4 regions of the Paenibacillus sp. FSL H8-0317 genome follow, and region 4 is predicted to be linked to each of the others. Evidence: riboswitches for the same ligand, from Rfam matches in the RefSeq annotation. Region 4 holds a riboswitch; each other region holds the start of a gene.

Region 1 (7,732 bases), 3.5 Mb from region 4:
GTGGGGTAGATCCTTTAACGGGTATCAAGTACTACTATCCCTCCACATGTGGTAATGGTTACCGTGCTGAAGAGGTGTTCACAGACGCAAGACAAGCAGCTGCACAAGGCTATTTCGAATATAAGTGCTCTAATCGTTAGGGTAGCCTGTATGACAAAATCATGGAAGAGGTTCCTGAGCTGTTTACATTACTTTCAGAAAAGACGGGACTTGTGCTAGAATAGGGTTTCGGAACAATCACAAAAGTAATGTCTAATAGATAGGAGCAACCTCATCTTATGAGTTTATTGTCAGTAGAGAACGTAAGTCACAATTTTGGAGATCGCACGTTATTTAAAAATGTATCGTTTCGTTTACTTGCCGGAGAGCGCGTAGGACTTGTTGGTGCCAATGGTGTGGGTAAATCCACATTAATGAACATCCTTACCGGTAAATTGCTTAAAGATAGTGGAAAAGTGGAATGGACACCTAAGGTCCGTTATGGATATCTGGATCAGCATACAAAGCTTACGCCAGGCAAAACCATTCGTGACGTTCTTAAGGATGCATTCCTTCCGTTGCTTGAATTGGAAAAAGAAATGATGAATATTACGGACCAGATGGCAGATGCAGATCCAGACAAGCTGGAGCAGTTGCTGGAAGAGATGGGCGATATTCAAGAACAACTGGAACAGGGCGACTTTTATCTGATTGACGTAAAAGTGGAAGAGATGGCCAATGGTCTTGGTTTGTCCGCAATTGGTCTTGATCGAGATGTCGCAGCTCTAAGTGGTGGACAACGTACCAAGGTGCTTCTTGCCAAGCTTCTGCTCGAGAAACCTACAGCTCTTTTGCTGGATGAGCCGACCAACTATCTGGATGTAGAACACATTGAATGGTTGTCACGTTACCTGAAGGACTACCCGCACGCGTTTCTCTTAATCTCCCATGACACGGAATTCATGAATGAAGTCGTAAATGTCATTTATCATTTGGAATTTGCCAAATTAACGAGATATGCAGCGAACTATAACAAGTTCCTTGAGATGGCTGATATGAATAAAGCCCAGCATATTGATGCATACGAGAAGCAGCAAGAGTACATCAAGAAGCAGGAAGATTTCATTCAGCGTAACAAGGCACGTGCTTCAACTTCAGGTCGAGCAAAGAGCCGGGAGAAACAGCTGGACAGAATTGAACGTATTGATCGCCCAGATGAAGCGGCCAAACCAACGTTCAAATTCAAGGATGCCCGTGCGAGCAGCAAAACGGTCTTTGAGGGTATTGATTTTGAAATTGGATATACGTATCCTTTGCTGCCCAAAATGACGATGACAATTGAACGTGGTGAAAAAATTGCCATCGTAGGTTGTAATGGTGTGGGTAAATCGACACTGCTGAAAACTATTCTGGGCAAAATATCTCCACTGAGTGGAAAGACCTTCTTGGGAGATTATCTCGAAACGGCCTATTTTGAACAGGAAGTTCGTGCTGGAAATATCACGCCGATTGAGGATGTTTGGAATGAGTTTTCACATTTGACCCAGAATGAGGTCCGAGGTCATCTCGCTCGCTGTGGGTTGAAAAATGAGCATATTACCCGTCCGCTTAACATGCTGAGTGGTGGAGAACAAGCCAAGGTTCGTTTATGCAAACTCTTGATGCGTGAAAGCAACTGGATTCTATTCGATGAGCCGACAAACCATCTGGATGTCACAGCCAAAGCGGAGTTACAGCGTGCTTTGCAAGAATTCAAGGGAACGGTGTTACTGGTATCTCATGAACCTGATTTTTACGAGGGTTGGGTCACCAAAACATGGAATGTCGAAGAATGGTCTGAGGAAAACTAGACGATTCAAGACAATGTTTAACAGAAATGACGGTGACAAAAAAATCCGTCTATGGTAACATAGGCTACAACTTCATATGAACACTAGGGGGGCCGCACGATGCGGCTGAGATGGAAGAATGCGATTCCGGACCCTTTGCACCTGATCTGGATCATACCAGCGTAGGGAAGTGGCGAGCGCGTTTCAGTGAATGACGTGAGCAAACGGCAATTCGAAGGATTCAACCGTCTGTTTAACGAATTGAAACATGCAGTTGCGTGTATAACGTTAAGGCTATAGAGTCTATAGCTTTATTGCACGAAATGAACTGTATGTATCAGTCAGTCATCTGGTCCTATAATTAATACGCAGCCACTCCCCTACGGGAGTGGCTTTTTTGTGTTTTCATAGCATTCATGCCTGGAAGGAGATGAACAGTACGGTATTTTCTCATGAACATGTACACGGATCATTTGAACTGCATGTTGTATCTACGGGTGCAGGGGATCAAGCATCTTTTGTAAAAGCTGCAAAGAACGTGTGGCCTTGGGTGGACTATATTCACATACGAGAGAAACAACTCTCGTGGCAACAAAAGATCGCTTGGGCTGAAAGTCTGCGTGGTGTTGGCGTTCCATCTTGTCGTATCGTTATCAATGGTTCAGAGCTGCCTTCACAGAATGACATCCATGGCGGTGTACATTGGGGGCAAGATGCAATACGTAACTATAACCCTGCAGCTATAATCAATGTGCAGCGACTTCGTCTGGGTGTATCTGTTCATTCAATCGATGAGGCAAAAATCGCTGAAGAACGGGGAGTCGATTACCTTTTCTTCGGGCATGTCTACTCAACCAACAGTAAGCCTGATCTTGAACCAAGAGGATTATATGCTCTGGCTGAAGTGTGCTCCGGTGTCTCCATTCCTGTCATGGCGATTGGGGGCATCGAACCGGGAAACATTCACTCTATTCGCTCTGCAGGCGCACAGGGAGTCGCTGTGATCTCGAATATATGGGCGAGCGAGTCCCCGGATCGGGAGGCTGCATTATTAAGGCAGGCTATCGTTGCTACAGAAAGTCTGAGCCGCTGAATCAAGGAGATGAGAGGATGAAAAAGATCATTACTGATAGACCGGATAAGTTTCATGCAGAAACGATTATTGTAGGTGGAGGCGTTGTTGGTTGTGCCATTGCATATGAACTTGCTTCCCGTGAACAGGATGTGCTGTTGCTGGAGCGTTCGGCGATTGCAGGAGGCACTTCTTGCGCGGCGGCTGGAATGCTGGCGGCAGATAGTGAGGACTTTGCTCATCCTTTGATGGCTAAGCTCGCCAGACAGAGTAGACAGTTACTTATCGAGCAACAGGTGCTTATGGCTACACTCAGTGAGGTAGAGACTGGTCTGCAACGCCAGGGATTCTTAACTCCTTTTCGTTCATACAGTGAATTAAGTAGTTATAAGGACAATCGGAAGTCTGCGTTGTCTGCTTCTGCTGATGAGGTGTGGTGGGATCGTTCCGTTGTGCAGCAGGAGGCATCATGGCTTAACAGAGATACGTATGGAGCCTATTACAGACCTTACGAGAGTGAAATTCTCCCAGTCCACCTAACGAAGGCATACGCCGAATCCGCTCAAGCAATGGGAGCACGGGTTATGGAGGACATACAGGATATACGTGTGCAAGCAAACGAACACGGTGTGCAGGGAATCACCACATCGATCGGTGAGATGAGATGCAAACATGTCATTATAGCGGCTGGATTACAGAGTGAAGAGTTGATGAGACATGTGAATCTGAGCTTGCCTGTGTGGTCGGTAAAAGGTGAAATAGCCGCCGTTCAGTTCTCAGATGAACATGCAGGGTACAGACCTGACAGAACGGTGTATGCAGAGGATATCTATATTGTTCCCAAAGCCAATGGCGAAGTTTGGCTCGGGGCAACCAGTCTGCCAGGCAGAACGGATCTGAACGTTTCTGTACAGGGTGTTCAGAAGCTGCTAACAGCGGCTACCCACTGGGTGCCTGGGATGAAAGAAGCACAATTTATACGAGCGTGGGCAGGCGTAAGACCGGCAACTCCCGATGGACTGCCTTATATAGGTGCTTGCAAGAGTATACCCGGGCTGTTCGCCGCCTTTGGGCATTACCGCAACGGTATCTTGCTTAGTGCGATAACAGGCAGGCTTATCGCTGAGTTGCTCGCTGGCAAAAGCTCAGAAGAACTCGGAATTGAGGAGCTGAGCCCTGAGCGATTGAATAGAAAGGGAGTGGTGCAGTGAATATCATCGTTAATGGTCAACGGACGGAGATTGAAGAAAGATTGAATCGTGTGGATAAATTGCTCCAATCTTTTGACCTGCAAGTTAAGACTGTAGTTGTTGAGCTGAACAAGCATATCTTAACGCGTGAGTATCATGAGTCAACGGCATTAAGAGAAGGCGATCGAATTGAGATTGTACATTTTGTAGGAGGCGGTTGATGATGTTGAACATTGGTAAATATACGTTTGAGTCCAGATTGTTGCTCGGAACAGGCAAGTTTTCGGATCTGGAAGTGCAAAGTCAGGCTGTGGAAGCATCTGAAACGGAAGTTTTAACCTTTGCTGTTCGTCGTCTAAATTTGGAGGAACGTAATCAGAAGCATTTCCTGGATACGTTGGATTTGGACAAATACACACTTCTTCCGAATACGGCAGGGGCTTCCACTGCGGAAGAGGCGGTGCGGATTGCCGAGCTTGCGCGGGCTTCAGGACTTTGTGATATGATAAAAGTCGAAGTCATAGGAGATGGAATGACGTTACTCCCAGATCCGATTGAAACGTACAAGGCTTGCGAAATTTTGCTTGAAAAGGGCTTCACGGTATTGCCTTATATTTCGGATGATGTCATTCTGGCCAAAAGGCTGCAATTGCTTGGCGTACATGCTGTAATGCCTGGCGCTTCTCCCATCGGAGCTGGCAGAGGCATCATCAATCCCTATAACCTTGAGATCATCATTGAGCAGGCCGTTGTACCTGTGATTGTGGATGCAGGGTTGCGCTCCCCAAAAGATGCTGCTTATGCGATGGAACTTGGTGCAGATGGTGTATTGTTAAATACAGCCGTATCCGGATCAGGCGATCCAGTGAGCATGGCTAAAGCGATGCGATTGGGGGTAGAAGCAGGCAGATTGGCATATGAGGCAGGCATGATTCCCATAAAGCGTTATGCAGCAGCCAGTAGTCCGGTGGAAGGAATGGTTCATACATGACAGATCAATTAACATCCTCAGAACAGGCCGATCGTTATTCCAGACAGGAACGTTACGCGCCACTTGGCAAGGAAGGCCAGGCCAAATTGAGCGACAGTAGAGTTTTAATTGTAGGCGCTGGGGCACTCGGAACAGGAATTGCAGAAACGTTAGTTCGTTCAGGAGTTGGACACTTAACGATTGTGGATCGTGATTATGTGGAGTGGAGTAACCTGCAGCGACAGCAATTATATGTAGAACAGGACGCGATTGAGCGGATGCCGAAGGCGATGGCAGCGGAAAAACGTTTATCTGCCATTAATTCCACGGTTCATGTGGAAGGGAAAGTGTTGGACGTCAGAGTAGATGAGTTGGAAGAACTCGTTCAGCATACCGACTTGATCATGGATGCAACGGATAATTTTGATACCCGACTACTCATTAATGATATGGCACAGAAACACCATATTCCCTGGATTTATGGTGGATGCGTAGGTAGTTACGGCATCACCTATACGTTTATGCCAGGAGATACGCCATGTTTAAATTGTTTGCTGGGTGAAGTCCCTTTGGGTGGAGATACCTGTGATACGTCTGGCATCATACCTCAAGCGGTACAGATGGTAACGGCGAATCAGACCGCAGAAGCGATGAAGTTACTTAGTGGCAATGCAAATGCATTGAGACGTAAGTTATTGTCATTTGACGTGTGGAGGAACGAATACATATCCATCAATGTGGATGGTGCGAAAAAGCAAGACTGTTCTTCCTGCGGCACTTCGGCAACGTATCCATATCTTTCTGCGTCCAATCTGGAGAAAACCGATGTGTTATGTGGCAGGGACACCGTTCAGATCCGACCTGCACGGCGTATGAATCTGGATCTTAAACATACGGCAGAACGTCTGGATAGACTTCAAGAAGGAAAAGTGGAATCCAATCCGTTTCTGGTTTCTTTTACAACAGGGGTCTATAGAATGGTCATTTTCCAAGATGGACGTGTCCTCGTACACGGAACAAAAGACACAGCTGAAGCACGTACGCTCGTCCATCGCTACTTTGGTTAAAGCAAGAAAGAAACAAAGTCTGTTCCCTTAAGGGAATGGACTTTTTCATTTTACGGCATGCTATCTGTACCAACCATTGCTGCGAGCAGTGGGGATAGAGACAGGCCGGGTGAAAAAGAGTGAAAACAGCCATTTTGCTGATTGGAGCAGGAGAGCAGGTCAGCCTTATTCAGGATGTTTTATGTAGCGAAGGGTATAAGGTGCAACGAATGGAGTGGTCCGAACTAAACCAATCCGTCGAGCCTTCGTTGCTGCATATTAACCTGATCATCCTGGTAGACGAGGAAGAGGGGAATGAACATTGTGGCCAGGATCAGAAATTAGAGTTAAAACAGTGGATAGATAAAGGTCATGTTATACCTCTACTCGTTATCACTTCTAATGCATCTCCTCAGTTCATCGTGGAATGGCTGGATTACGGAGCTAATGACGTGATGGAGGAACCTATCCACTTGACCGTGATGCTTGCCAGAATACGAAATTTATTGCGTGTTTTTGCGAATGCAACACCAGAGGGTGAGGAAGTAATTGTAGTTCATGATCTTAAAGTCAATTTGCGTTCAAGACGGGTAAATCGTGCGGGTGAATACCTGACATTAACGCCAAAAGAATACGAATTGCTGGAATATTTGGCTCTGCATGTGAATGAAGCATGTACCCGGAGTGATATTTTGCGGGAAGTATGGGGATATGAGTATGCGATGGATACCAACGTTGTGGATGTGTATATCAAACATTTGAGGGTTAAGGTAGATAAGGGAAGAAGTGTGAAACTGATTCATACTGTGCGTGGGATCGGTTATATGCTGCATGATAAAAATTAGATTACGAAGTTAGTTCCATGAAACACCAGTTTAGAGTGTGGCAAAAAGAGGGTAAAAATAAAAGACCGGATAGTAACCTCCGGTCCTTACTGATTAGCTATAATGTGATTCTAAAGTACACGACGAGCTTTAACATACGTTCTCTTCCAAGTACCGGAGTTCAGATCAGAAAGGGTTACGCCTGGAGATCCGTACGTATGCAGAATCTTACCATTTCCCGCATAAACGCCTACGTGAGTGACATTGGAGCCGGTAGAACGGCTACCACTGGAGAAGAATACCAGATCTCCGACACGCAGATTAGCTTTAGACACAGCTTTACCTTCTTTGGATTGTTTCACGGAAGTGCGCGGCAAATCTACACCATACTTTTTGAAAATATATTTCATAAAAGAAGAACAGTCAAAAACCTTGGTTGTTGAAGTTGAAGCACCAAATTTATATGGAGTTCCAGTGAACTTTTTGCCATAGTTAACAATTTGTTGACCTTTGGATACAGAAGCAGTTGCTGCCTGTGCAACAGGTGCGTTAGTCATTAGTACAGCTCCAAAACCTAGTGTAGCGCACAACCCGACGGTTACGGCCTTTTGGACAAAGATGTTTGTTTTCATGTTAGTTAGTACCTCCAAAATTCGTTTTCGTTAAGTTGCTAGAGCGAGTATAACAGCTTTGTAACAGCCTAGAAATTGGATAGAGGAGTGTAATCCCTTGCGCCACAATGGTTTGGGTATGTTTATTAAAATATGATTAAAAATGTCAAAAAATTAATCATTGACGGATGAAGAATTAAGATGAAACAAC
Region 2 (7,732 bases), 3.1 Mb from region 4:
ATGAAACGGTTAGGTCAATGGAATATAACAGCCTTGGTTCTTGTGCTCGTACTTGCCATGCTTCCATTTTCGAATGTCTCACATGCAGCCAAGGCAGTTACGGAAGTGGAAGGAGGCCATTTGAGTACAAACTTTGAAGACGGTACACTTCAGGGATGGACTCCACGTACAGGTAACGAAAGGCTGACAGTGACACAGCAGGAGGCACACGAAGGTCAGTCCAGTATGCTGATCGCCAACCGTGAGCGTTCCTATCATGGACCGATGTTATCCATGAAGGATCTGCTTGAGCGTAACCAAGAGTACGAAATTACGGCATATGTAAGACTTACCCAGGAGCCCATCACGGATCAAACACTACAGCTCACCACATATAAAAAAACAACTGCTGAAAGCTGGAACCCGATCGGTAGCGTGAAAATTGCCAAAGCAGAGTGGAATACATGGCACAAGATCACCGGAAAATTTCAGTATAGCGATGATCCCACTGAATTGAATTTGTTCATCGAAACACCCTACATCTCTGAAGGTAGCGTAGATACGTTATCGTTCTATGTGGATGATGTATCATTTACTCTGGCCGAGCAACTGGAGATTGAAGAAGGTATTCGGTCTCTGGAGGACCTGTATCAAGATGATTTCCCCATTGGTGCAGCGGTGTATCGCTGGCAGTTGGAAGGCGCATATGGACAACTTCTCACAAAGCACTTTAACAGCTTGACCGCAACCTATGAGATGAAACCGAAGTACATGTCTCCTTCCGAGGGTGTTTATGAGTTCGAGGCAGCCGATCAATATGTTCAGTTCGCCGAGGAGCATGGTATGGGCGTACGCGCACATGCGTTGTTGTGGCATATTGATGCAGCAGAGTGGATGTTCAAAGATCCTCAGGGTAACCCTGCGAGTCGAGAATTACTGCTTGCCCGGATTCAGGATTACGTTGAAACCGTCATGACCCGATACAAAGGTAAGATCTATGCCTGGGATGTGGTAAACGAGGCGATTGCGGATAGCAATGGTGATGCCAACGGTTTACGTAAAAGTCCCTTTTATGAACTAATCGGTCCGGATTACATTGAGAAAACCTATGAATTCGCTCGTGCAGCAGATCCGAATGCCAAATTATATTACAACGAATACTTCACGGAAGTCCCTGAGAAAAGAGAGCATATGTTTCAGTTGGTCAAACGACTGAAAGATAAGGGGCTTATCGATGGTGTGGGTTTGCAATCCCACTATAACCTGGAATCCCCTCCCATCAAGGAAATTGAAAAAACGATCAACATGTTCGCCGAACTTGGATTGGATATTCAGATCACGGAACTGGATGTGGATAGCGGAATTCCATTTGGTGAAGAGATGTCGGATGAAGTTGCGGTAAAACAGGCGTATCGATATAAGGAACTGTTGGATTTGTACCAAAAACACAAAGATCACATCTCTTCAGTTACCTTATGGGGACTCCAAGATGAGAAGTCTTACAACAACCAGGCTATGCTGTTTGATTCAGCCCTGAAGGCCAAAAAAGCATACTGGGGGCTCGTGGATGAATCAGGCTTGCCTGTTTTGACACAGAGAGCCGTCTCACTTTCGGGTAAACCGGATATCAAAAAACATTCACAAGATCCACTCTGGAACAAAGCGGTGTCTACTCCACTGAAGGGCGACTCTTCGGGATCAGCCAGTTTCCGCACCTTATGGGATCAAAGTAACCTGTATATCCTTGTGGATGTTCAGGATGCGAAGGCAGATGTGAACGACAGAGTAGATATCTTTGTTGATCTCAATAATGGCAAGACCACTTCATATGAAGCAGATGACCGACACGTAATCATTAAGCGGTCGGGCAAAGCTGAGGGCGTGGAGCAGCGTTCATATCGTGTACGCGAGACCAAAGCAGGATATCAGGTTGAATTGTCCATTCCGTGGGGTGGTATCCAAGTCGGATCAGAATATGAAGCCGGATTGGATATCCGTGTGACTGATGGCGGTTCAAGTGGGACACAACCTTATAATCCAATGTACTGGAATGATCGAACACAATCTCAGGAACAGGATACAAGCAAATACGGCGTGATTCAGCTTGCCCCTATGCCCAAATCTGCACAAGCTGTACAAGGGATTGTTCAGATTGATGGGAAGAAAGACACATCATGGAATAAGGCTGTACCATTTGAAGTAAAACGGTTGAATGAGAACGAAGGTGCAGAGGCAGTCGCTCGGGCAATGTGGACAGGTGAGTATCTATACCTGCTGATCGACGTCACTGATCCAAACATCATCACAGATAACATCAACCCATGGGATCAGGATTCGGTTGAGATTTTCCTGGACGAGAATCACCAGCGCACACCGTATTTTCAATATGATGATGCCCAGTTCAGAATCAGTGCAGACAATGTGGGAACCTTTGCAGGGGGTGCCTCACCCGGACGCCTTGTAAGTGCTGTGAAGAAAACAAATAAAGGATATCTCGTAGAAGCCCGAATCCAGTTACATTCACTGACGCCCAAAGCAGGAAATGTTCTCGGTTTCGATCTTCAAATTAACGACAACCAGGGCGGAGGTAAACAGAACGTAGCCAAATGGAATGCTACGACCAATGAGAGCTGGAGAAACACTTCCCAGTACGGAATACTCACTTTTGTCGGAAAGAACAAGCTCGGGCATTAAACCATCAACAATAATTGTAAGAATAGAAACCATCATAACAGTGGATAAAACTCAACCATTGTTGTGATGGTTTTCATCATTTAAAGACGTCACTCAAGCTGATGAGGCGTGATACAATCTGCCTTGACTGTATTAAACAGCCCTTGATATACTAAATGGATGTTATTTTATTCTTTTATGGGGATAAGAAAGTAATCAACTACATACAACCGTTTGCGAGGGAGCCTTAACCGGCTGAGAGGGTGTTAAACCGACCTTACCTGATTTGGATAATGCCAACGTAGGGATGCAACGATGAAACACTGTACTTGGGTAGCTCATGCGAACCCTCTTGTTTTAGTGTATTTGTCTGCGAAACATCCTATGGATGTTTCGTTTTTTTGTTTTTAAATACGTACATTATGAATTGGAGGAACATATGTTGACTATTTCAGAGAGACTATATCGGGCGGCACAGCCTGTGTGGAAGGAATGTCTTGAGCATCCCTTTGTGAAAGGAATCGGAGATGGTTCCTTACCGGTTGAACAATTTCGTTATTATTTGTTGCAAGACTACTTGTACCTGTTCGATTATGCCCGCGTATTTGCACTGGGTATCGTCAAGTCGCACGACCCCAAATTGATGCAGTTTTTTAGTAAAAATGTAGATAACATCCTGAATGGCGAAATGAAAATTCATCGATCTTATATGGAACGACTAGGGATTACAGAGGATCATGTTTTTCAGGTAAAACCTGCACTAAAAAATGCAGCCTATACTAACTATATGCTCTCTGTTTCCCATGCGGGTGGCATAGCAGAAGTACTTGTATCCATTTTGGCCTGCTCATGGAGCTATGCGGAGATTGGTCAAGCCCTTGCTCAAAAACCAGGTGCAGTTGATCATCCTTTTTATGGAGAGTGGATCACAGGATATGCTTCCTCTGAATACAACAGTAACAATCAATCCCTTGTGACGTTAACGGATAAGCTATTAGAGGGGTGTAGCGAGGGAACGTACCAACGGATGGAAGATATTTTCGTGATGTGCAGTCGCTTTGAGCTTGATTTTTGGGAGATGTCATGGAGGCTGGAGCTTTGAGTTCAATGGTAGTTAATTCAATTTAGAGAGCAGCGTCCATAAACAATAAGAGGGCATAAAAGTTCGTATTGAAGAGGGAGGTTATCCCCCCTTGCTTCATACGAGCTTTCGTTTGTTACCTTTTGTTTCTCTCGTGGAGCTGCAACGATACCGAAAAAAGGGTGTCAGGACGGAATGTTCATAGCAGTTTGAATATTTTTCAGATCGAGCTGAATTTGCTCTGCAATATGGTAAGGGTGGTATAAGCCATGCTGCACCATGTAATTTGATATCTTTTCATGAGAGTCTATGGCTTCATCGAGCTGTTTCATCAAAATTTGTTTGATTTCGGGGGTGGCACATTCGGTCACAGCCATGGCGTAGTTTCTGACGCTGCTCTTGGCGTTCATCAAAAAATCCATTGCAATCACGTCATCGGTCAGCGTATTAAGACCAGTCATGTGTTCTAATATTGGGTTCATTTTTTTATCTCCTATACAGTCGCTTTAGACAGCACTCCACCGAGCTCCTGAAGCTGCTGTTGTGATAATATCGCATCTTGTTTCAAAATTTGTTTGAGCTCCGGGTCGGTTACCAGAGCTTGCATCGTCTTACATTTAGTCATGCAAACCGTCTTGAACGCAGCTATTTCATGCACCTCGAGCATCTCATGCAAAGCGTAAGTGGAATTCATTCAGATTGTCCTCCCGTGTATCTACTCATATTTAAGGCTTTAAGATGACTTTAATGCAATCGTCCGTTTTTGTATCGAACACTTCATAGCCCCGCTTGGCCTCGCTGAGCGGAATGACGTGCGTAACAATGTCCCCAGGGTTCACTTTGCCAGACGTCACCAACTCGTACATGTATGGCATGTAGTGAATGACCGGAGCTTGTCCGGAACGGATATTCACGTTTCGCTGCATGATGTCACCGAGTGGGAATCCGTTATAACGTCCGCCGTATACCCCAGTGACTTGAATGGTACCACCTTTGCGGACAGCCTGAGATGCAATGATAAATGCGCTCATGGTGCCGCCTTGCAGTTTCATACCGCTGGCTAGAAATTCAAGATCGCTCATCTTGCCGTCCATTCCTACCGCATCAATCACAACATCGGCGCCGCCTTTGGTCATTTCTTTGAGAGTGTTCCCAATATTCTTATCCTGTTCGAAGTTTACGATTTCCACATTGTTCGTTCGCTTTGCATGCTTTAAGCGGTAATCGACATAGTCGACGGCTATGACCCGCTTAGCACCTTTCAGCCAGCAGAACTTCTGGGCCAGGAGTCCGACCGGACCGCAGCCGAGCACGATGACTGTATCACCATTCTTAACGCCGGCGTTATCTACGCTCCAGAATGCTGTCGTCATGGCATCGGCGATCAAACTTAGCTTTTCGTCCGGTTGTTCGCAGTTCTCAGGGATCTTAAAATGGGTAAAATTAGCAAATGGGACCCGTAAATACTCGGCTTGCCCGCCGGGATATCCGCCGGTCGTTCCGGAGTAGCCGAAATAAGCGCCCATATCCCCGTGCTCGTTGGAATTGTCACATTGGCTTTCCAGCTGATTTTTGCAAAAAAAGCATTCTCCGCATGCGATGTTAAACGGAATGATCACACGGTCGCCTTTTTTTACCTTGGTCACGCCAGGACCTACTTCTTCTACGATCCCCATCGGCTCATGTCCGATGACATAGTTCTCCTGAAGGTTAGGGATCATCCCGTGAATCAGATGAAGGTCAGAACCGCAAATGGCGGTACTGGTGATCTTTACGATCATATCGTCCGGTTTCACAATCTTCGCATCCGGCACCTCTTTGACCACAACATTTTTAACCCCTTGATACGTTACCGCCTTCATGCTTTATGTCCTCCAATATGCTCATCTGGGGTCCGATCAAACATCCCTTTACGTGACGTATCTCCCGGGAACAGATTCATCTGCCCGATCATCACCGTATTTTTCGCCGAAAGCTGATCGAGTTGGTACTGTTCGTTCAGCTCATAAGGATGAAACCATTTTTTGCGAATCATGAGCTCCGAGATTTCTTGGTGCATTGCAATCCCCTGCTTAAGATGAGTATGCAGCAGGGCTCTTACATCCGGTGAAGCCGTTTCCGTCAGGGCGATGGACATATTACGTACCCCCTCCTTGGCACGAAGAAGGAAGTCCATGGCAAAAGTCATATCTGCCATTTCCGGCATATTCAATGAATTAATCGGATCTAAATAATCGGTATTCATCTGAGTTCCCCTTAATGTGTTATAGGTGTCGGATTATTCGGAACGGGTGCTTGAAAAGGAGCTCTTGCGTAGATTGCTTGCAGCTCAGCGATCTGTTGTATGGATTGAATTACGTCTTTCTGCATTAATGCTTTTAGCTCTTGGTCAAAGACCAGGCCTTGCATAAGTTTCGACTTAGCGATGCAGAGCGTTTTGAAGTTTAACGCTTCATGCAGTTCCATCGATTCGTGCGGCGCTAGCGTTGGATTAGCCATTCAGAAATGATCCCCTCCTTTTTCATCAAGATTAGATTTTCCAATGCATCGGATCTTATACTAATATGGATCACCGGAGAGGTAAGTTCCGAATATTCCCATCAGTCGCAGGGATATAAACAAAATCTCAATCCCATACTTATTTCTGTCTAAATGAATGATTTTACTGAAGGAAGGAGAAGTCACGGTGCCCAATAAAAACAAAATTGATCTAGCAACCGAAAACGCAAGAAAACCGGCAGAAGATGCACTTAACTCGAGTGGTAGTAATACGCTAGAGCAGCATGCATCTAACGCGGTTTCTGAGGTGCAGACGGCTTTAAATCAGGCAATAAGCTTGTTAAGTGAATCTAATGCAACAAATTCACAAGCGTTGGAGATTGCCAGGCAGCAATTGACCCGAGCAGAGGAATTTTTAGATCAAAAGCTAACTTCAGCAAACGCATTACGTCTGCCGGACCAACAATAAAACGGTTTTGGTACAGATAAGCTTGGCAGAGTTTTGCATTGACGATCGGAGGAAGCATTTTTCCTAGCACATGTAGTCACCGTCAACATGCTTCGGCTTACGCCGAAGTTTCTTGTATTTTTAGATGTATCGGACATTTTCAAAATCGAGGTTGAAAAAGAATGATTAAGGGCCAGGCATTAGAAAAAGTCTCGAACATAATTATAGGTAATATCTATTCAACTATGTTGAGGAGGACATCATACAGCCTATGTTACCTATGGAAGAATATTTTGGTAAGTTAGAACTCGTTCATTCCTTTTACGGGGCTATGCCTACAGGCGTTAGTGTATCCGAAACCGGGCGTATCTTTATTTGCTTTCCAAAATGGGGAGATGACGTTAGATTTACGGTAGCGGAAATTGTTGAGGGTCAGATGCAACCTTATCCTAATGTAGAAACGAATTTGATCAACCCATTAAATATTGTTATGTCCTTCATCAGTGTTCAAAGTGTTGTTGCAGATGGAAGGGGGACCCTGTGGGTACTGGACACGGCTGCACCAAATTTTTCTGAGCCAATTAAAGGAGGGGCAAAATTAGTCGCGGTAGATTTAGAAACAAATACAATTAGAAAAGTATATACATTTGCAGATGATGTAGTCTTGCCGACAACGTATCTAAATGATGTCCGATTTGACTTTCGTGTAGGAAAAGCAGGTTACGCATATATAACGGATTCTTCTTCCAATGGGCCAGGCGCTATTATCGTCGTAAATTTAGAAAACGGAAATGCGTATAGACGGTTGCATGGAGCAAGCTCGACCTCACCCGATCCATATTTTGTGCCAAAAGTGGAAGGTAAAATTTTGATGAATCGAAACGCGGATGGTTCGACATCTCCCTTTCGATTGGCCTCTGATGGTATAGCCATTTCCCCTGATGGAAAAATGTTATTCTATTGTCCATTAACCAGTCGCCAGCTATACTCGATCTCAACAGAATCGTTAAGAGACAGAACGATACCGGATTTTAAGTTAAGTGATCTTGTGC
Region 3 (7,732 bases), 290 kb from region 4:
CCGACTGTGGAATCTGACGCAGGATAACTTCACAAATGCTCAGATGAATCGAAATCGCGAGACCCTTGAAGTATTGGAACGTGAGTTCAATCTGGACTTCCGCATTGAGGAAAAAGTAGTTCCAGGCAGCGGGGTCAAAATTGCCCCGAATGTATACCTGAATCAGGACCATGAGTTCCAGTGGCCAAGTCTGGATGCACCTGAAGATGACGGCAAAGGCTTCTGCCATGCATTGCGTGGTCAGGCAGCTGTGCTTGTGGATGGAACGGTGGTTCCATGCTGTCTCGATGGCGAGGGTGTGATTAACCTGGGTAATGTGCACGAGAAGTCATTCTCGGAGATTATTGAGGGTGAGCGAGCGAACAATCTGGTATATGGCTTCTCCAAACGCGAAGCTGTGGAAGAGTTATGTCGAAAGTGCGGTTATCGTCAGAGATTTGGAGCCTGATATCTTATATCAGCAAGCCAGAAGCCATTCAAGATCACACATTTGGAGACAAATGCAGTGGTCTTTCTTTGTGATCGGGGATTAAGTGAGGGGTACATACGTTACAAATGAGCATACCAGAGGTTGATATCAGCATATTGCTTGAGAGACCTAGCATGCAAAAAATGCCGATATGACAGGGATTGTGCGATGTCATGATATATCTGATCTAATGATTATTCTAGTTACCTTCCTTATTTGGTAGGATTAGGTTGTGGGTCGGACAGAGGTGCACCTCTGACGATCTTCCAGTACAAGCTCAGGCTTGTACAATACCAAATAACGAGAGAATAAGGGAGGAATAAAGTTATGAAAAAAATGTTGACGTTGTTACTGTCCGCTGGTTTGGTTGCTTCTATATTTGGTGCCGTTCCGGCTGCGGCTGCGCCTACGGTTGTAAATTCAACCATTGTTGTTCCAAAGGGTACGACCTATGACGGTCAAGGTAAAACATTTGTAGCCAATCCTTCCACACTGGGCGACGGATCTCAAGCAGAAAATCAGAAGCCAGTCTTCCGTCTGGAGGCAGGGGCTACGCTCAAAAATGTAAATATCGGATCACCAGCTGCTGATGGTGTTCACTGTTATGGCAACTGTAATATATCGAATGTGGTCTGGCAAGACGTGGGCGAGGATGCACTGACATTGAAGTCTGCCGGAACGGTTAACATTACCGGTGGGGCAGCGTATAAGGCTTATGATAAAGTGTTCCAGATGAATGCAGCTGGAACAATTAACATCAAAAATTTCCGTGCAGATGATATTGGCAAGCTGGTTCGTCAAAATGGTGGAACTTCCTTCGCAGTTAACATGACGCTGGATAATTCCAACATTTCTAATGTAAAAGATTCGATTTTGCGTACAGACAGCAGCACATCACAAGGGAAAATTACGAATACTCGTTATTCCAAAGTACCAACGTTGTTCAAGGGGTTTGCTTCAGGGAAAACGAGCCAGTCTGGGAACACGCAATATTAAGAACAGGAATACCTTGGAATACGGATTGAAGGCGTGTACGGATAAGGTAGCTATTTCACATCGTGAAGTATGTCCAAAAGGCATCCAGGGGGATGCCTTTTCCTATGCCAACTTTTGATTTTTGTAGAGACCATTGCCACAAATACCCATCTGATGTACATTAGAAGCAATGAAATAAGTGAACCGGGAGCTCAATGAAGTTGGGCTGAGAGAGTGGCCTTGTGCCGCTGACCGTACATCTGATCTGGGTAATGCCAGCGTAGAGAACATGGAATTACAATGTGTAAGGGTGAATTGTGGGAATGAACGTGAATGAACAACAGACCTCTTTGAACTGTGGTGGTGTATCTGCCAGGGCGGAAGGGAGCTGGTTGATATTCCGTTTTTCGACATCCATCCCATACATCATTGTGAGGATTGTACACTTTGCGTAAGGCCTTCCCGGAACCGGGGAGGCTTTTTCGTTTATTATGATAAACCCCACAGGGAACAAAGGAAGGACGTAGAGAACATGGCAACAACAGCAGGCAACAAGCGATTGAAACTAACGGATATTCTGGTAACCATCGTGATCGCAGTAGTGTTTGGGGTGATTTACAAGATATGGGGACCTACATATGACTTGATGAAACCATTTGGCGTTCATGCGGAGCAGATGATCTATGGCATGTGGTTTATGGCGGGCACGTTTGCTTTTGTCATCATTCGTAAACCAGGCGTGGCTATTCTTGCTGAAGTTGCGGCTTCAACGGTAAGTGCCTTTCTGGGCAGTGAATGGGGCATGTCCACACTTGTATACGGTCTGTTGCAAGGATTGGGAGCCGAGATATTCTTCGCAGCATTTTTGTATCGCAAAACCAATCTGTTTGTCACCTGTCTTGCAGCCATAGGAGCCGCAGCGGCTTCGCTTTTGCTGGATTACCAATACGGGTATATTGATTCACTCTCGGCCTGGAATTATACGTTATTTATCGGATTCCGCTTCATTGGAAGCATCTTGATTGCAGGAGTGTTCGCTTATTATCTCGCCAAAGCATTGGAACTGACCGGTGTAACACGTTCACTCAGACCGGTATCGAAACAGGATTATGAGGCGCTGGATTAGATGAGCGGAGAGGGGAATTCGCAAGCGGTAAGTGTGACAAATCTAAGATGCAAGTTCCCGGGAGAGAAAGCCTTGGTATTTCAGGGCTTGTCTCTCTCTGTTCGTCAAGGGGAGAAAGTGCTGTTGCTTGGCCCGAGTGGCTCCGGCAAATCGACGTTATTGCAAATTTTGAGCGGTTTGATACCACGTTCGGTTGAGATTCCGATGAAATGTGATGATATTCAGGTTCCCGCCCAAGCAGGAGTGGTCTTTCAAGATCCGGATACCCAGTTTTGTATGTCCTTTACGGATGAAGAGATCGCATTTGTTCTGGAAAACCGAAATATTCCGCGTGAAGAGATGCCTGCTCTGATTGAATATGTTCTGAAACAAGTGGGGTTATCCTTTGAACAGAATCGTGTATTGATCCAGTCCATGTCTCAGGGGATGAAGCAGCGTCTTGCGATTGCTTCGATGCTTGCCATGGACCCGGAGGTATTGTTTTTGGATGAACCCACTGCACTGCTGGATGATGAGGGGACTTCCCAGGTGTGGGATACCGTCAAACGGATCGCCAGTGACAAAACGATCATCATCGTTGAACACAAAATAAACGAGATTGTGGATATGGTCGACCGCATCATTGTGTTATCACCTGAAGGAAAGATTGTGGCGGATGGGCCAGCACAGCAGGTATTTACAGATGAACGGGGTAAGCTGAAGGCTTATGGAATCTGGTATCCAGGCATATGGGAGGAGCAAGAGCAGGCAGCTAAGGAAGAAGAGGGAAGTGCTTCTGGAAAGCTTCAAGTGTGTGTGGATCACGGCATATCAAGTTTGGAAGTACAGAAATCGTCTGGCTTATCCGATACACCGGGTATATCCCCCATATCTCATGTCTCATCCTTATCGCCTGTATCATCGTCAAATCAGCCTGCACTGGACTTGCAGCAGTTCACCGGATGGCGTGGGAAAAGACCCTTCATTCAGGTAGAACAGGCCAAAGTATGGCATGGGGATTGGATTGGTATTGTCGGAGCTAATGGAGCTGGCAAGAGTTCATTGTTGTTATCTCTGATGAATATCCTGAAAACAACAGGTCATTATGAGGTGGACGGTCAGCCTTCTGGCAAAACGGAGCAGCTTGCAGATCGAATCGCGTTTGTATTTCAGAACCCGGAGTTTCAATTTGTGACCAACACCGTCGCGGAAGAAGTAGAATTCTCATTGCTGGGGGGCAGGCTTACAACGGAAGAAAGACTTGCCAGGACTGATCATATGTTGAATCAATTTGGACTAATCGACCTCTCCGAGCATCATCCCTTCCAATTATCGATGGGGCAGAAACGACGCTTGAGCGTTGCCTCTGCACTGGTGAGAGAGCAGCGAATACTGCTGTTGGATGAACCTACTTTTGGACAGGATGCCCGTAATACGTTTGCCATGTTAACACAATTGGAGCAATTGCGGCGTGAAGGAACAGCTATTGTTATGGTTACCCATGATCGTGAAATTGTAAAAAGATATTGCACCCGAATCTGGACGGTAGATGAGGGGAGGTTAACTGATGCAACTGTCGTTTCCTCACCGTGAAACCTGGCTTCATAACGTCAACCCGGGATTAAAGATGATCATTCTGACGATGATGTTTGTCATCATTATCCTCATTCACAATCTGAATGTAATGGCCAACGTTGCGTTGGCGATGATGCTGTTACTGTGCTGGACAGGTCATCCGTGGTATAGATTGATGCTGTACGCATCACCATTCATTCTGGTGTTTATCTCCACGTCCACAGGTATGATGATGTTTGGTAAGGGAGAGACCACATGGTATAAGTGGGGATTGATTCACATAACCGAGGAGAGTTTCTATCGCGGTCTACACTTGGGTTTTCGCTCGTTGAGCATGGCAGCGGCTGGCTTGCTGTTCGGACTGACAACGAAGCCGGTAAGGCTGTTTTATTCACTGATGCAGCAGTGGCGGCTTCCTGCAAAATATGCCTATAGCTTTCTGGCCGCGATGCGCATGATCCCCATTTTGCTGGATGAATTCCAGACGCTCCGTTACGCCATTCGTATTCGTGGAACACGGCAACGTGGCTCTCGCTGGAATGTGTATGGTACACTTAAGCGTTACGCTATTCCGCTGCTGGCACAGAGTATTCGCCGTGCACAGCGAATGGCGGTAGCGATGGAAGCGAAGGGATTCACGGATGGCGCAAGCCGGACGTATTACATTCAGATTGGCTATTCGCGAGCTGATCTGTGGTTTGTATTTTATTATATGCTCACCTTAACAGCGGCTTATTACATTGGGGTCACCTTTCCTTATCATGCTACGATGGTGGATGTGAGGTAATATTGGGAGATAGATAGAAATATATTGAGGTAAACGGTAACTTTTTCCTTATAGCTGCGTCTCTATTGGAAATAACTTCTAATGGATGGGGATGAACGAGAGTGAAGAGGGGTCCTGACTGGCAGAGAACGGGGTACAAATGGATTACCATGACTGGATTATCAGCTGTGCTGTTGACGGGATGGATGCTGCTGGATTCCAAAATGGTCGTGCTTGGAGGACAAGCGTTGGCTACAACGCCACAAGCCTTGGGTGCAAGTTCTCAAGTCTTATCAACACAGTTGGCCTACAAACAAGGAGAACCCGTTACACTTATGAATGACATTCCTCTGTTCAAAAACAGGAGGGATGGCAGTGTGGCTGCTGACCAGCTGGGGATTGAATACTATACAACAAAAAACGAAAAGTATACGTTGGCCTCGGTTCGAGGCGAGTGGGTGCAGCTTAAGTCAACCGATCATGGAGACTTTTGGCTGCCAAGTTGGTATGCACTGAAGGAGAGCAGAAGCATGACGGAAACAGCTCCCCAAAGCTTCACGCTCCAATCAGGCAGTAAGCTGTATCTGGCTCCGGATAGTTCTACAACCTGGTCTTTTGAGAAAGCGCTAACAGATAAGGCTGTTATTGTTGCAAAGTGGAAAGGATGGTATGGGGTCTCCATTGCCCCACGAGTCTGGAATAAAGAATCCTTCACGTATCGGCCAGGACTCTTCTGGATCAAGGCACAGGCTATAGAACAGAGGATGAATGTGGCGGATGGTTGGTTCCAACAGGATGCATCGCTGCCAACTTTGGTTATACGCCATCTGACAGATATTAAGCTGGACAAGGCAACCACCTCCAAACAAGTGGCTGGGTGGTTAGGCGAGCCGGATTGGAAGGAGAGTTCAAGCAATCTAAATTACACGGGTGATTCAATGAGTATTGGACAGACCTGGAGATATGAGCGGGCAGATGGGCAATTATTGGTCACATTCAACAAGAATGGCAGACTGGTCAGAACACGATGGAATTTAGCACAGGATAATCGAAATGCTGCCGTTTCTGATTGGAACATCAGTCGGACGGATGAATATGGGTTCACAACAAAAATCTATGGCACAACGCTGCCGACAACAATCCCCTGGAAACCGGTATGGACCAACCAGGGGGATATTAACTACACTTTTTTACAAGCAGCCACGGATGATGTACTCCTGATGAAAGGGGATGACGGTGGATTTAGCGGGGATTACTACGAAGGTTCCATATATGCTCTTGACCGACATTCGGGTCAGAAATTATGGGGGATCAATGGAGGCTTTGGAAGACAGCAGGCAGAGGTGGATACAGCACGACAATACGTTACAATCTACACCGATTATGACCCTGACAAGAAAAAATACGTGGATCGTATTCGTCATCTGAACTTGAAGAATGGAGAGGTTACCTGGACGTACACCCCTAAGCAAAATTTTAGACTAAATGGCATCACCGTTGCGAAGAACGTTGTGGTTGTGGATAACCCGGTTGTTGAGAGCTCAAGCAACAGTTGGTTAACGGTTCTCAACAATGCAAACGGAAAAACATTGTGGACGCGAAAACTGGCTACGGGTTATGAATTATTGAACAAGAGTGCAGATGACCCCTATGTGTTGTTTTGGGAAAAGAATAAGCTGATTGCAGCCGATCCGCAATCAGGCCGGACCGTATGGAGCTTAAAGGGAAAACGAACCACCATAGAACAACTTGGGAATGATCCATATTTTGATGGAATCGAACGTCGTGACCCCTTTGCAACCATGAATGCTAAAAGATGGATATCACTGGATAATCAGTGGCTGCTCCTTGATCTGAACACAGGAAAGAAGCTTGCACAATTTCCTGCTCGGGCAGGACAGAGATTTGAGGTACTGAATGATGGCATGCTGTTGATCCGTGAGAACCAAAACGGCGATCATTACGGAGAAAATGAAGATTTTAAAACCACCTTGTACGATGCCAAGACAGGTAAAACACGCTGGACGCTAAAGGGCAAGATTGAACGAGGACTGGTGGAAGAGGATCAGTTGTATGTGATTAAGAACGGCTACCCGGCGGCTTTGGATTATAAAACGGGGGAGACAAGCTGGGATACCAAAGATACGATTGCAACATTAAGGCATCCGACGAATCAGGGAAGTTATCTGGTCATTGATGATCAGTTGCTGCTGCCCATGGACGAGAATTTGCTCGTAATTAACAAAAAGAATGGAGCACTGCTAGGTCGTGTACATGACGTTGTGATAGGAAACCCGGAGCACCGGGACCGGGATGCGAAGAATGGAACGATCAACCGGATCGGTAATGAAGTGTATGTGGGTTCGTCCAACGGACGTTTTCGTGTATATGAAGCCAGCCGCCTTCAGGAGGCAATCTCACCTTAAAAGCTTGTCTCGTAAGGGATGTTGATTTATTATAAATGGACAGGCTTGCTCGCGCTCCGGTTATCGGCTGTGCGGGCTTTCTTCATGTGTTCTTGAAGAACCATGCATGATCATTCACGGGAGGACTCTCCATGATCTCATTATATGGTGTAAGCAAACGTTATAACGAGCGCGGTTCCCGTACAGATCAGGGATTCGAAGCATTAAGCTCGGTGTCCCTCGAAGTGGGACAAGGAGAAATACATGGCATCATCGGATCGAGTGGTGCAGGCAAATCCACGCTTCTGCGGATGCTCAACGGATTGGAAAAGCCGGATGATGGTGAGGTTGTTGTGAATGGGCAGCACCTGACCCAGATGAATGAACAGAGTCTGCGTCAGGCACGAAGATCCATTGGCATGATCTTTCAACACTTC
Region 4 (7,732 bases):
GACCATATCCATACCAGTTCATCTTTATTTTGAACCTCCTTCAGATGAAATTCATTGCATGCAGACCGTCTGTTCATGCGTCCCAAGAGTATATTCCGCGAGCTTGTTGTCCTATGAGTGCAAAAAAAAAGAGCCCCTGAGGGCTCTGGAAAAAAATCGGATGATTGGAATTTGGTTATTCTCCACTATTCGTGTTCTGTACATCGTCACTGCTTGTTTTCGTTACATGACTCAGGAAAGTTGAGACACGGCGCAGATATTCCTTTGGATGCTCCCGGAAGATCAACTCATGATGCGCATCCTGGACAATCCATTCATCGGAGTACGGATTGGTCTGGTTGGCGGCGAGTTGCTCCGCAATTGGATAAGGCGCCTTCTCGTCCTCTGTGCCATGGATGAAGAAAATCGGGAACGGATAATCTTCCTTTTTCACTTCCTGGTATGGAATCTGTTGTAATCCGGTACCATTCAGAACAGGGAATAACAGATTCATGATCTCGAGTGTAGGCTGACGCGGGAGATCGATCTGGTTATGAATGTTGTGGTACAGCGTATCCGGCTCAAGCAGGAACGTACTGTCCAGAATCATCGCATCCACTTCCTGGGTAATCAGTCCGGTTTGAAGCGCCGTACCGGCACCCATGGAGAAACCCCAGACAACCAGTTCCTGCGCACCTCGCTGCTTGGCGAACTGGATGGCACCCAGCAATTGCTGTGACTCAGCTTTGCCACCTGTGGCTACGGCTTTGTTCACCTGCGAGGCGAAGCCATAATCGAACATGACCACGTTGAACCCAAGTTGATGGGCATAGTGTGCCAGGTCATACATGGGTACCCATGTTTCTTCACGATTGGCACCATAGCCGTGACTGAAAATAATCGTTTTGCTTGCAGCATTGTCAGCAGGTATATACCATCCCTGCATCGTCCGGCTGCCATCTGCTGCCGGGAACGTGATGTCTTCGTACTTCATGTTCTTGGCCTGCATTGGATTGGAGAAGACCGGCGCTACCGTTGGATTGGATAATACCCATGCGATGTAACCATGCAGTGCAATAAAACAAAACAGTAGAAAAAATACAACGGAGAGCAGCAACGCTACGATAATATGTTTGAACCGAATCAGCCTCGGTGATAGGGAAGAGGGCAGATCGGACACTTTTGTTTGCAGCGGGGCTTCGCTCTGGGATGTTGGATACATGAATGCCCCTCCTTTGAAGTTCAGTTGAAGATAACAACGACATGTAAAGAGAATTGCGTCGATTTCAGAGCCTGCTTCAGAGCGATATCTTAATGTAATATATCTTTATCGTATGTTCCAATATAGTCAAAGTCAATTGATTGAGGGCATTTGTTACGCAATTGTTATATAGTTCTTAAGATATATGGGTAACATTACCTTAGTGTGTAAATTACAGGGGATTAAGTCTTATAAAAAGGAAAAATTTGCACGTTGGCCTATTTCGATTTTGGCTCTTTTTGGTTTACAGATGAGACCGTTTCTCATATAATTTATGTAACCAAGTTTCATGTGATGAAACATGAGGAGGGCATTATGCCATGGAAGATCGCAAGTTAACCGTCCGGGCTGTGGAGCGGGCGCTGGATATATTATTATGTTTTACCACACGCAGTGATCTGGGACTCACCGAAATTGCCAGCCAGATCGGCCTGCACAAAAGTACAGTTCACCGTTTGATGGCTACGCTGGAGGATCGAGGGTTCGTAATTCGCGATGCAGCAACAGAGAAGTACCGACTTGGCATCCGAATCTGGGAGCTGTCAGCTCATATGTCCCGCAGTGATGATCCCGCTATTCTGCTGCTGCCTGCGATGGAGCGACTGAGGGATCGATTGGGGGAGACCGTGAGTCTGTACCTGCGTGATGGCAGTGAACGGATTCGGATTCAGGCTGTGCAAAGTGATCAGGCGATTCGCCGAGTTGCTCCCGTTGGTGTTAGACTGCCGCTGTCTGTGGGCGCTTCCAGCAAAGTCCTGATGGCGTTTGCCACGGACGAGGATCGTGAAGAATTGATGAATGGTCCTGAATGGCCGGTATTTATCGATCCAGCGGTGTATTTGGCGCAAATGGTAGACATTCGGGATAACGGATATGCGACGAGTTATGAGGAACGTGAGCCGGGAGCTGCCGCGGTATCGGTACCGATTATGGATCGCAGAGGCAATATTGCAGCCGCACTCTCGGTCTCAGGGCCTGTCAGCCGACTCTCACAGGAGACATTGCATGAATACGCACCTGTGCTAAAGGAAGCTGCTACGCAGATGGGGCTCATGTTATCCTGATGTTGAGGTAAGGTTTTTCTCCAATTGAGTTGGTGTTCTGGAATATAAAGGTTGTTTTTATGTTCCGGTTGCGCTACTCTGTTATGGACGGCCCAGCGGGGCCAGCATCATTGAATATGAACTGCGGCATGTGTATGCCGCAACTTGTTAACGTTACTGGGGGAGTCCGAACTGTCCGGACTGAGACGGAATCGCATGAGATTCCGGACCCTTTGCACCTGATCTGGATCATACCAGCGTAGGGAAGTAATCGGCGATATGACCACAACCACCACATGATGTGACCCTTGTAGGGCTCCGTTAAGGAGCCGCATAAAGGTGCATTATTGGTGATGGACATTAAAAGTCGGTTCCTTCGGGGACCGGCTTTTTTATATACAGTGAACAGGCGATATAGCGAGGATTCTATGGGCTTCTTTTTCAATAACCTGCGAAAGTGGGTTTGGATGATGAGAGAGAAGTCACCAAAGATCCATGATCTGCGGCAGCCTTCGGCCTGTTGTGAACTGTACATAAATAATGTCTCCCCTGGTCTGGTGTAGGATCGCTCTTTCTTCTCTGCATTGCGCATGATTTGGGACAGGTACGTAAGCGAGCTAATGATGATGCCAACCCAAAACCAAGCGAACGAACAATGAGGAGGAGACAAGCGACATGAGTGCAGGAAATCAAACGGGACAACAAGCGATGGAACAGGAACATAACGGTCAGCAGGTGGAAAAGGAAACAAGCGCGGCCGGACGGGTTCAGCCCTTTCCGGGCAGCCGCAAAGTCTACATTCAGGGCTCACGGCCGGACATTGCTGTACCGGAGCGTGAGATAGCCCTTCATGACACGAATACTCCCCAAGGGGTGGAGCATAACGAACCGCTGCGTGTCTACGATACGAGCGGCCCCATGACCGATCCCGCATTTCATGCGGATATCCGTGCAGGTCTGCCATCCCTGCGCACCCGTTGGATCACAGAGCGCGGCGATGTGGAAGCTTATCAGGGCCGTACGGTTAAACCGGAGGATAACGGACTGAAGCCCGGAGGGAAGAGAGCTGGCGGCGAAGAGTACCCCGGATTACGTGGCAAACCAATGCGGGCACAGCCAGGACGCTGTGTGACCCAGATGCACTACGCGAGGCAAGGAGTCATTACGGCAGAGATGGAGTTTGCCGCCATTCGTGAGGGCGTGGAACCGGAATTTGTACGGCAGGAGCTGGCGAGTGGACGGGCCATCCTGCCGTCTAACATCAATCACCCGGAGAGTGAGCCGATGTTGATCGGTCGTCATTTTCATGTGAAGATCAATGCCAACATTGGCAACTCTGCTGTATCTTCTTCCATCGAGGAAGAGGTCGAGAAGATGGCCTGGGCGGTACGCTGGGGATCGGATACCGTAATGGATCTGTCCACAGGCAAAAACATTCATACCACCCGGGAATGGATTATCCGCAATTCACCTGTGCCGATTGGTACGGTACCGCTGTATCAGGCGCTGGAGAAGGTGAATGGCGAAGCGGAAGCGCTGACCTGGGAGTTGTACCGTGACACACTCATTGAGCAGGCAGAGCAGGGCGTGGACTACTTTACGATTCATGCAGGTGTACTGTTGCGATATATCCCGATGACGGCCAAGCGGATGACAGGCATTGTGTCTCGCGGTGGGTCCATTATGGCAGCATGGTGCCTTGCGCATCATCAGGAGAATTTTTTGTACACTCATTTTGAAGAAATCTGCGAGATTATGAAAAGGTATGATGTGGCATTTTCACTGGGAGATGGGCTTCGTCCAGGCAGTATCTACGATGCCAACGATGAAGCACAGATGGCGGAACTGGCTACGCTCGGGGAACTGACGCAGATCGCATGGAAGCATGATGTGCAGGTGATGATCGAAGGTCCAGGGCATGTGCCGATGCATAAGATCAAGGAGAATGTGGACTTGCAGATGGAGATCTGTAAAGAAGCACCGTTCTATACGCTGGGGCCGCTGACGACCGACATTGCCCCGGGTTACGATCACATCACATCCGCCATTGGTGCGGCCATGATTGGCTGGTTTGGCACGTCCATGCTCTGTTATGTTACGCCAAAAGAACATTTGGGCCTGCCCAACAAGGATGATGTGCGGGAAGGGGTCATCGCCTACAAGATCGCGGCCCACGCTGCCGATCTGGCGAAGGGACATCCGCGTGCCCAGCGCCGCGATGACGCATTATCCAAGGCACGTTTCGAGTTCCGCTGGCGTGACCAGTTTAACCTGTCACTGGACCCTGAACGTGCGCTGTCCTACCATGATGAGACACTGCCGGCAGAAGGGGCCAAAGAAGCTCATTTCTGCTCGATGTGCGGACCAAAGTTCTGTAGCATGCGCATCACGCAGGACATTCGGGCCTTTGCCGCGGATAAAGGATTGTCCGAGAATGAGGCTGTAGCTGCCGGGATGCAGGAAAAGGCCGAGGAATATCGGACACGTTCCTAGGCGCTGATACAGCGCAAGCTGGGCAGTCTGAAATAGAGATAAAGCCGTTTCTCTCTGTCATTGCAGAGAAGAACGGCTTTTTTTAGTGTTATGTCATGTGTGTATTCTTAACCGTACTCAGCCTTTATCAGAATTAGCTTTGTGACTGTGTGTGGTCCATATTTTATACAGAATTCCTGCGATAACGAATAAAAGAGCGTCACTGAGTTTTGGTGATCCTCCGTATAGAAATGCGGAACAGGAAAAACCTACTATAAACAGTAAAACAATATAGAGGAAACGCATATTAGTTCACCTCGTTAATTTGTGGTGTTACTAAGTAAGTGAGTTCATAGTTGCATAGTTCAGATAGAACCTGTTACTTCACTCCAAATCCGCTACTATTATCGAGCCACGCCTATATTCTTCTCCAAATACGCCGCAAGCAATGCCAGCGGGCTATGGATTGGAATACCGCGATCTATTGTAACCTGTGCAGCAGCGGGAGCCATAGACAGTTGGGCTGCCACTACCGTTTTACCCGGATAATGCTCAGCAATCTGCTGTAATCCTTCACGTACTGCTTCGAGATACCCTTGCTGATCTCCACGCATAATCAACTCAAATGTCCCAGGGATGCACACCGCATCCGTCTGAGATGTCTTGGCAACGTGTAGTTGCCCATTCTCATCCTCTTGCTGTAATGCCTGATTCACCCGTGCCATCGTTCCTTCAATAGTTGCCGGGTTGGTGAATGCTATTATGTAATCTCCTGGTACTCGCCGCATCTCCTGCAATAACGGATCATCTATGCCGATCACAGGCACAGGGACCTGTGTGGCTTCCTGCTCCAGTACTGTCGCGAAGAGGGTACATGTGACCAGAATGGCATCGGCATGACACTCGGCGATCCATTGGAGCGTCTGGGCTACTTTCTGGTGAATGACGATCTCGGAAAAGTCAGCGTCATGTTTAAGACGGTCCAGACCTGGATCGACGTAATGGACCAATTCAACTTCATAAGGAGCAAGCGTCTCTTCAATTAAGGCGATGTTGGAATAATGAGCGTGAAAACAACCAATGGTGATCATGTGCTAAGTCCCCTTTTACAGTTCGTATATGTCATGGATCTTGTAGATATTTAAACCATTATAGAAACATGACTGAGGACTGTACAGTTGTTTATTGCTCAACGCCAATAACCGCCCTTCCGCCAAGCCGTGAAAAGACGGTCGATAACCGGATTCGAATAGGGTCCGGTGTCCATTTTATCTAAGGGAAGGAGAAGCATTTTTCTTCGCCATTTTTTGCTGCAGAATTTCATGAAAGGATAGACCTTGAGTGTTCTCATTCTCCTTTTTAGGAGCAGTGGTCGCCGTGTTGCGCGGATATTGGTGGTGGTACGGGATCATTTGCTGAATAGGCATGCGGATCATCTTGGTTCCTCCTTTAATGCATTTTTTTAAATTATGTATTTCGACTGGTTATGTTGCCAGCTGCACATATAGGTACATATGACTTGTTAGACGAAATAAATGATTTTAGAATATAAATCCAATTGGATTGTAGTGATTTTACCCGGTTTTAAGGAGATGTAAACGGTTTTAGGAAAATTCAGGAGTAAAGAACCTGATATGAGAGGTTTGATATGGGAGGATCGAATCGGTTGTTATGTGAATAGTCCCAATTTTAAGGAAGTCAATGGTACCCGCTTATGAGGCATATTGTCTGGTTAAATGATGCAAAGCATGCTAACTAACTTGGTACCATGGTCGGGTTGTTTAGGTGGTAATGTAGTTCCGGATATAACAAAAAGACTGCCGAGCGAACCCGGCAGCTTGCGTAATATGAAGAAGGATGCGAGGAAACTTTGATCCTGTATGAGGTGGCATTGTGTTGGTTTTATCTATTTTGACGAATAGCGATGTATATATCTACTTGTACACTTTCGGGATTCAGGCTGCGTTCATCATACAATTCAAAATCCCCGGTGAACGTACGATCGCTTTGTTTCTCCCATGCCCACACGGCTCCCCAAGCTTCGCCAACAACCTCTGCCATCGGTCCTTTTCTGGAAGTGAATACGGCGTAAGTTGCAGGAGGGAGTAAAATGTCGTCCAATCCTTCAGGCAATGATTCGTTCGGACTGACCTCATGCCCTACCAGTATGGTGTATTCACCGGTTATGCCATCGGAGTAATCCGTGTAACAGCCATAGCGGGCGGCTTCAGGTGCAGGGAGGTGATCTGAGGCAAAATAATTGTTCCAGAGTCCCTGAATACAGCCTTTGCCACTGATCTCAATGGCGTTGGTTGTGCGGGCGGATACGCCAGCAAGACGTTTGCCTGGGAGCGTGACATAACGAACGGGCTGGGCAGAGAACGAATGATCTGTTGTTACCTGACCAGGGTTAGCAGAAGCAGTAGTAGAGTTTTCCGCAAGAGATTGAGCATGTTGATCCGTTGTATTCGTGCGCCAACGTTTCAAAAAAGGAAGCTGGTTACGCAGCATCGAACGAGCGGATTCCTCATCCATGCCTTCGTCCTTCAGAATAGCAGTGCACATCTCGGTCATGCCTTCAAGTGACATACCGGGCTGCTCAAACTTGCCCTCTTTGTAACAATAAATACAGTACTCACGGGTTGTGCTTCCATCTGCTTCCGTTCCGAATTGGGCAGGGGTTGTGAGCGGCATGCCGCAGCTTTGACATACAGTGACGTTCATGATTAGTTCCTCCTCATATATGTACAGATTGAATATATCTGAAGTATAAGGGGAGGAACTGGACAGCTGTCTGTCAGGTTTGAGTCGGGGAGATATAATTTTGTACAATTTGCTCCGCGATACGGCAGATCTCGTCTCGAATATGCTGAGGTTCCAATACTTCAACGTCCGCGCCGAAGCCCAGGATGAACCCATATAACCAGCCATCCTCGGGAAAAGCAACTTGGCTAATATAATACCCAGTCCCATCAGG

Evidence for each region. Region 4 has a riboswitch for thiamine pyrophosphate ahead of thiC (phosphomethylpyrimidine synthase ThiC). Riboswitches for the same ligand answer to the same signal wherever they lie in the genome.
Region 1: another riboswitch for thiamine pyrophosphate. It lies ahead of MHB43_RS18855 (thiamine phosphate synthase); the one in region 4 lies ahead of thiC (phosphomethylpyrimidine synthase ThiC).
Region 2: another riboswitch for thiamine pyrophosphate. It lies ahead of tenA (thiaminase II); the one in region 4 lies ahead of thiC (phosphomethylpyrimidine synthase ThiC).
Region 3: another riboswitch for thiamine pyrophosphate. It lies ahead of MHB43_RS04845 (ECF transporter S component); the one in region 4 lies ahead of thiC (phosphomethylpyrimidine synthase ThiC).

The regions. Positions count from the first base shown of each region.
Region 1 covers NZ_CP150294.1:4,239,549-4,247,280, reverse strand. Annotated here, with positions in the region: gene MHB43_RS18865 (hypothetical protein) at 1-140, shown strand, start outside; gene MHB43_RS18860 (ABC-F family ATP-binding cassette domain-containing protein) at 279-1,829, shown strand; TPP riboswitch at 1,905-2,014, shown strand; gene MHB43_RS18855 (thiamine phosphate synthase) at 2,206-2,901, shown strand; gene thiO (glycine oxidase ThiO) at 2,919-4,091, shown strand; gene thiS (sulfur carrier protein ThiS) at 4,088-4,291, shown strand; gene MHB43_RS18840 (thiazole synthase) at 4,294-5,061, shown strand; gene MHB43_RS18835 (ThiF family adenylyltransferase) at 5,058-6,107, shown strand; gene MHB43_RS18830 (winged helix-turn-helix domain-containing protein) at 6,227-6,931, shown strand; gene MHB43_RS18825 (C40 family peptidase) at 7,042-7,542, opposite strand.
Region 2 covers NZ_CP150294.1:3,835,511-3,843,242, forward strand. Annotated here, with positions in the region: gene MHB43_RS17025 (endo-1,4-beta-xylanase) at 1-2,673, shown strand; TPP riboswitch at 2,881-2,978, shown strand; gene tenA (thiaminase II) at 3,092-3,754, shown strand; gene MHB43_RS17035 (spore coat protein) at 3,919-4,215, opposite strand; gene MHB43_RS17040 (hypothetical protein) at 4,227-4,427, opposite strand; gene MHB43_RS17045 (zinc-dependent alcohol dehydrogenase) at 4,459-5,595, opposite strand; gene MHB43_RS17050 (spore coat protein) at 5,592-5,978, opposite strand; gene MHB43_RS17055 (hypothetical protein) at 5,990-6,232, opposite strand; gene MHB43_RS17060 (hypothetical protein) at 6,420-6,701, shown strand; gene MHB43_RS17065 (L-dopachrome tautomerase-related protein) at 6,952-7,732, shown strand, end outside.
Region 3 covers NZ_CP150294.1:1,048,001-1,055,732, forward strand. Annotated here, with positions in the region: gene MHB43_RS04835 (radical SAM/SPASM domain-containing protein) at 1-448, shown strand, start outside; gene MHB43_RS04840 (pectate lyase) at 797-1,465, shown strand; TPP riboswitch at 1,638-1,748, shown strand; gene MHB43_RS04845 (ECF transporter S component) at 1,977-2,570, shown strand; gene MHB43_RS04850 (ABC transporter ATP-binding protein) at 2,571-4,142, shown strand; gene MHB43_RS04855 (energy-coupling factor transporter transmembrane component T family protein) at 4,117-4,911, shown strand; gene MHB43_RS04860 (PQQ-binding-like beta-propeller repeat protein) at 5,013-7,316, shown strand; gene MHB43_RS04865 (methionine ABC transporter ATP-binding protein) at 7,448-7,732, shown strand, end outside.
Region 4 covers NZ_CP150294.1:756,100-763,831, forward strand. Annotated here, with positions in the region: gene MHB43_RS03675 (Fe-Mn family superoxide dismutase) at 1-22, opposite strand, end outside; gene MHB43_RS03680 (alpha/beta hydrolase) at 176-1,201, opposite strand; gene MHB43_RS03685 (IclR family transcriptional regulator) at 1,561-2,304, shown strand; TPP riboswitch at 2,453-2,566, shown strand; gene thiC (phosphomethylpyrimidine synthase ThiC) at 2,992-4,776, shown strand; gene MHB43_RS03695 (hypothetical protein) at 5,160-5,846, opposite strand; gene MHB43_RS03700 (hypothetical protein) at 6,024-6,191, opposite strand; gene MHB43_RS03705 (zinc ribbon domain-containing protein) at 6,658-7,479, opposite strand; gene MHB43_RS03710 (YafY family protein) at 7,553-7,732, opposite strand, start outside.